DNA from 2 places in the Arthrobacter sp. B3I9 genome. Region 1 is predicted to be linked to the other one. Evidence: riboswitches for the same ligand, from Rfam matches in the RefSeq annotation. Region 1 holds a riboswitch; the other holds the start of a gene.
The links. A riboswitch is a leader RNA that binds a small molecule or an ion and turns the genes downstream of it on or off. The one in region 1 is predicted to bind glycine.

Region 2: it holds a riboswitch for glycine, as region 1 does, so the genes downstream of both, gcvP (aminomethyl-transferring glycine dehydrogenase) here and gcvP (aminomethyl-transferring glycine dehydrogenase) in region 1, are expected to answer to the same signal.

The regions. Positions count from the first base shown of each region.
Region 1 is NZ_JAUSYO010000001.1:3,738,687-3,741,889, forward strand. Features, by position in the region: gene gcvP (aminomethyl-transferring glycine dehydrogenase) at 1-1,803, opposite strand, end outside; glycine riboswitch at 1,957-2,055, opposite strand; gene QFZ65_RS17290 (TetR/AcrR family transcriptional regulator) at 2,287-2,826, opposite strand; gene QFZ65_RS17295 (MFS transporter) at 2,893-3,203, shown strand, end outside.
Region 2 is NZ_JAUSYO010000001.1:816,762-819,964, forward strand. Features, by position in the region: gene QFZ65_RS03820 (tartrate dehydrogenase) at 1-939, shown strand, start outside; glycine riboswitch at 1,117-1,214, shown strand; gene gcvP (aminomethyl-transferring glycine dehydrogenase) at 1,373-3,203, shown strand, end outside.

The sequences.
Region 1 (3,203 bases):
GGTGCCATGGGCCGAGGCCGGAATCAGGCAGACGTTGCGCTGCTGGTCGCCGCGGGAGTGGTGGTAGCCGCGGATGGCGAGCAGCCCGGCGAGCTCGCCCTGGGATCCGGCGTTCGGCTGGATGGAAACCTGGTCGTACCCGGTGATCTCGGTCAGCTGGGCCTCGAGGTCCTCGATCAGTTCGCGCCAGCCGGCGGTCTGGGAGTCCGGCGCGAAGGGGTGGATGGAGGCGAACTCGGGCCACGAGATGGCTTCCATCTCAGCGGTGGCGTTCAGCTTCATGGTGCAGGAACCCAGCGGGATCATGGTGCGGTCCAGGGCCAGGTCGCGGTCCGAGAGCCGGCGGATGTAGCGCAGGAGCTGGGTCTCGGAGCGGTGCGTGTTGAAGACCGGGTGCTGCAGGTACGCGGAGGTCCGCTGCACGGTGGAGTCCAGCCCGAAGGCTGAACCGTCGGTGACGACAGCCGCACCGAAAGCGGCAACGACGTCGGCGACGATGGCCGCCGTCGTGGCTTCATCGGCGGAAATGCCCACAGTGTCCGCGTCGATGCCCCGCAGGTTGATGCCCCTGGCCTCGGCAGCGGCGAGAACCTCTTCGGCCTTGCCGGGAACGGAGACGGTGACGGTGTCGAAGAAGCTGGTGTGCAGCACGTCCAGGCCGGCGGCCTTGAGCGAGGCGGCAATTGTCTTGGCGTGGCCGTGGGTGGTTTCCGCGATCGCCTTCAGCCCGTCGGGGCCGTGGTAGACGGCGTAGAACGAGGAGACGATGGCCAGGAGCGCCTGGGCGGTGCAGATGTTGGAGGTGGCCTTCTCGCGGCGGATGTGCTGCTCGCGGGTCTGGAGCGCGAGGCGGTAGGCGGGGACGCCGGCGTTGTCCTTGGAGACTCCGACGAGTCGTCCGGGCATGGACCGTTCGAGGCCTTTCTGGACGGCCATGTAGGCGGCGTGCGGGCCGCCGAAGAACAGCGGCACGCCAAAGCGCTGTGCGGAGCCGACGGCGATGTCTGCCCCCTGCTCACCCGGAGGGGTGATCAGGGTCAGGGACAGCAGGTCCGCGGCGACGGTGACGAGGGCGCCGCGCTCCTTGGCGTCCGCGATCACGGCGGTGTGGTCGAAGACGCGGCCGGAGACGCCGGGCTGCTGCAGCACCACGCCGTTGATGACACCTTCTGGCAGTCCCTTGGACAGATCCGCGACCTCCACCTCGAAGCCGAGCGCCTCGGCCCGGCCCCGGACGATCGCGATGGTCTGCGGCAGGCAGTCGGCATCCAGGACAGTCTTGCCGTCGCGCGCCTCTTTGTTCTTATTGGCCCTGCGCATCATCAGCACGGCCTCGGCCACCGCGGTGGCTTCGTCGAGCAGGGACGCGTTGGCGATCGGCAGGCCCACGAGATCCTGGACCATGGTCTGGAAGTTCAGCAGCGCCTCGAGCCGGCCCTGCGAGATTTCCGGCTGGTAGGGCGTGTACGCCGTGTACCAGGCGGGGGCCTCGAGGATGTTGCGCCGGATCACGGCGGGGGTGAGGGTGTCGTAGTAGCCCTGGCCGATCATCTGGACGGCGGTCTTGTTCTTGGCGGCCAGCTTGCGCAGCTCGGCGAGAACCTCGACTTCACTCAGGGCCGCGGCGAGCTGCAGCGGGAAGTCCTGCCGGATGTCCTTCGGAACAGCGGTGTCCACAAGGGCATCAACGGTGTCGTAGCCGACAGCCTTCAGCATGGTGTCGATGTCGGAGGCCCGGCGCGCGCCGATATGCCGGTCAACGAAGGATGAGGAGGCTGGGGTAACAGTCACAAGGAACTCCATAATTCAGGCGGCGCAGGGTACGCCGCAGTGATTCGGGTTCCTCCCCGCTCTGTATTGGACCTGAGAGTTTCCGCGCGACCACGCTTCATGGTTCCGCTTGCACCGTCGGTGAGCACAGCGTGTCAGGGACAGCCTGCTGCTTTCCAGAGTTGCCTTGCCGCGGCGGTACATGGGCCTGAGAGATTCCTGGGGAGGATTTGCTCCTACGGCGCCTGCTTGTACCTACTTGCAGGACTCTCCCGCCGCAGATCAAATGGCATATTCAGTTGCTCATGACCATAGTCACAGCTTCCATTGTCCTATGCCCGGCACCGCTCCGCAAACCAACTGTCGGCCGCGCAACCGCGTCCCTGCGAGGCTCAGGCACCGGTGCCGTGCGGTCGCGAATTCACCGAAGCGCTGCGGTTCCGCCCGGAAAGGTCAGCCCGAAGTTCCGGCGAGCTCGCCCGGTTTCGGCGGCCCCGGCGACGGCGGAAGCAGCCGTCAGCCGCGCAGCCGCTCGACGGCGGCGAGCAGGCTTTCGACGTCGTCCTCCACTTCCGGGAGCGGGCCGCCGGGGCCGCGGGCCAGCATGGCGCTGAAATACAGGCCGTCCCCCATATAGAGAACGGCTTTCGCCATGCCCGGCCCCACGTCGGCCGCCAGGAGCTCCAGCCAGTTGGCCTGGGCGGCGGCGATCCGCTGCAGGGTTTCCTGATGGGCCACCTCGGCCAGCCGGGTCGCGGCCACGAAGACGCGGTCCAGCCCAGTATCGGCCCAAACCGAGGACTTGATGAAGTACGCGGCGGCTCCTTCGGGGGCTCCGGCCATGGCTGCGAGGTCCGCCGCGAGGAGCCGGTCCAGCCGTTCCAGCAGGACAGAGACCATGGCCTCCTTGGTCGGAAAGTGGTACAGCAGCCCGCCCTTGGAAACACCGGCCCGCCGGGCCACGGCATCGAGCGTGGCTGCGCGTTCGCCCTCTTCGATGAGCAGCGACTCAAAGGCGTCGAGGACTGCCTCGCGGGCAACGGGTTGTCTGGCCATGCGTTCCATCATGCCTCGCCGGGAGGCGTTTCTTAACTGTACCGTCCAGACGGTACAGTTAAGAGCATGAGCAACACGTTCCTGACTGCCGGCAGCCCGACCAGTGCGGCCCTTCGCCCGCGGGCGCCGTGGCGGGACTGGCTGGCGCTGTCCCTGCTGATGTTCCCGGTCCTCCTGGTTGCCGTGGACAACACGGCGCTCACGTTCGCGCTGCCCGCCATCGCACGCAGCCTCGATGCCTCCGGCGTGCAGCTCCTCTGGATTGTGGACGCCTATCCCATGGTCCTGGCCGGTCTCCTCGTGGCCATGGGCAGCCTCGGTGACCGGATCGGACGCCGGCGGCTGCTGTTCATCGGCGGCACCGGTTTCGCCGCCGT
Region 2 (3,203 bases), 2.9 Mb from region 1:
CTCAAGCACGGAAAGATGCTGCCCGACAACTGGTTCGACCAGCTCAGCGGCTTCGACGCCATCTTCTTCGGCGCTGTGGGCTCCCCGGACACCGTCCCGGACCACATCTCGCTGTGGGGGAGCCTCCTGCAGTTCCGGCGCCACTTCGACCAATACGTCAACCTGCGGCCCGTGAAGCTGCTGGCCGGCGTGAAGAGCCCGCTGGCGGACCGGGTTCCCGGGGATATCGACTTCTACGTCGTCCGGGAAAACACCGAAGGTGAATACTCCAGCGTCGGCGGCCGGATGTTTGAAGGGACCGACCGGGAAACGGTCATCCAGGAAACGGTCATGACCAGGACCGGCGTCGACCGCATCCTGAAGTACGCCTTCAACCTTGCCGACAGCCGCCCCAAGAAGCACCTGACGTCAGCCACCAAGAGCAACGGCATCGCCATCACCATGCCGTACTGGGACGAGCGGGTCGAGGCCATGGCGCAGAACTTCAGTGATGTCAGGACCGACAGCTACCACATCGACATCCTCACGGCGAACTTCGTGCTGCACCCGGAGAGGTTTGACGTCGTCGTGGCCAGCAACCTCTTCGGAGACATCCTGTCCGATCTGGGACCTGCGTGCACGGGAACCATCGGCATCGCGCCCAGCGGCAACATCAACCCCGAGCGTCGTTTCCCGAGCCTCTTCGAACCGGTCCACGGCTCAGCGCCGGATATCGCCGGAAAGGGCATCGCCAACCCCGTCGGCCAGATCTGGAGCGCAGCGATGATGCTGCAGCACCTTGGCGAAGATGCCGCGGCTGCCGCCGTTGTGCAGGCCTTCGAGAACGTCCTGGCAAGGGGAGGCGAAGCCCTCACCCCTGACCTGGGCGGCAACGGCAGCACCGAACTGCTGGGAAAGACCATCGCGGACGAGATCCGCACTGTAGCCGCGAACGGCTGACATCCGCGCCTGTGAGGTACCGGGGCGGTCTTGGTGGACCGCCGCGGCCGGGCCGCCGCGGTCTGCCAGACCTCTTCACCGGCGCCTTCGGGAGGCGCCACGTGCGGGCCCGTTTTTGCATCCGGCCCGTCCAGCAGGTAGAGTGTGAGCCGTGTCACCCACCAGTGGCACGGCTTATGATCTGCGGCGGGAGAGTCTTGCCGGTACGTTCAGCAGGCGCCGTAGGAGCAAATCCTCCCCAGGAATCTCTCAGGCCCACGTACCGCCGCGGCAAGGCAACTCTGGAAAGCAGTCCGGGAAACCGGGCTCACCGACGGTGCAAGCGGCGCGCTGCTGACAGCAGGCAAAGCAAAACTCTCAGGTCCAATACAGAGCGGGGAGGAACCCGAATCAACGTGGCGCACTGCGCCACCTGAATTATGGAGTTCCTCATATGACGGTTCAATCGTCCCCATCCACCTTCGCAGACCGCCACATCGGCGCCCGCCGCCAGTCCGACATTGACACCATGCTCAAGGCCGTCGGTTACGACAGCGTCGACGGCCTCGTTGACAGCGCGGTCCCCGAGTCCATCCGCCAGGAAAAGCCCCTCAGCCTTGACAGCGCCCTCAGCGAAGTCGAAGTGCTGGCCGAGCTGCGCAAGCTTGCCGCGAAGAACAAGACCGCTGTCCAGATGATCGGCCAGGGCTACTACGACACCGTCACGCCGCCGGTGATCCGACGCAACATCCTTGAAGCCCCGGCCTGGTACACGGCGTACACCCCCTACCAGCCGGAAATCTCCCAGGGCCGGCTCGAGGCGCTGCTGAACTTCCAGACCATGGTCCAGGACCTCACCGCACTGCCGGTCGCCAACGCGTCCCTGCTCGATGAAGCCACCGCAGTGGCCGAGGCAGTGCTGTTGATGCGCCGGGCGAACAAGAACAAGTCCGCCAAGGACGGCAAGACCGTCCTCGACGCCGACCTCCTCCCGCAGACCATCGCCATCGTGCTGGGCCGCGCTGAAGCCCTCGGCTTCGAGGTGGAGGTTGCGGACCTGTCCAAGGGATTGCCCGACGGCGACATCAACGGCGTGGTGCTCCAGCAGCCCGGCGTGTCCGGCCGTGTGTGGGACCAGTCCGGCGTCATCGCCGCGGCCAAGGACCGCGGCGCACTGGTCACCGTGGCCGCGGACCTGCTGGCCCTCACCCTGATCACTCCTCCGGGCGAACAGGGGGCGGACATCGCCGTCGGTTCCACCCAGCGCCTGGGTGTGCCGCTGTTCTTCGGCGGTCCGCACGCTGCCTACATGGCGGTCCGGAACGGCATGGAACGCACGCTCCCGGGCCGCATCGTCGGCGTCTCCAAGGACAACGCCGGCGTCCCCGCCTACCGCCTGGCGCTCCAGACCCGCGAGCAGCACATCCGCCGCGAGAAGGCCACGTCCAACATCTGCACCGCGCAGGCACTGCTGGCGATCGTCTCCTCGTTCTACGCCGTCTACCACGGCCCGGACGGGCTGAAGGCCATCGCCGAGACCGTCCACAACAACGCCCGTGCCCTGGCCGCCACGCTGAAGGTCGCGGGCCGGGAACTGGTCTGCGACTCGTTCTTCGACACCGTTACGGTCCGCGTGCCCGGCAAGGCCGACAAGGTCATCGCCGCCGCCGAGGCCCGCGGCATCAACCTGCGCCTCATCGATGCGGACACAGTTGGCGTGTCAGTCGATGAGACCACGACGCCGGAGATCCTCTCCGCGGTGGTCGTCGCCTTTGGCGCCGGTCCGGTCGTGGAGGCTGCAGGGTTCGAGTTGCCTGAGTCGGTGCTGCGCACCTCCACGTACCTGCAGCACCCGGTCTTCAACACGCACCGCTCCGAGACCCAGCTGCTGCGCTACATCCGGAAGCTCTCGGACCGCGACCTGGCCTTGGACCGCACCATGATCCCGCTGGGCTCCTGCACCATGAAGCTGAACGCCACCGCCGAGATGGAAGCCATCTCGTGGCCCGAGTTCGCCTCCATCCACCCCTTCGCGCCGGACTCCCAGACCGCCGGCTGGCGTGAACTCATTGCCGGACTCGAAGCCGACCTCGCCGAGATCACCGGGTACGACCAGGTTTCCATCCAGCCGAACGCCGGATCCCAGGGCGAGCTCGCCGGGCTGCTCGCCATCCGCGGCTACCACCACTCCCGCGGCGACCAGCAGCGCAACATCTGCCTGATCCCGGCCTCGGCCCACGGCACCAACGCCGCCTCCGCCGTGCTCGCCGGAATGAAGGTGGTTG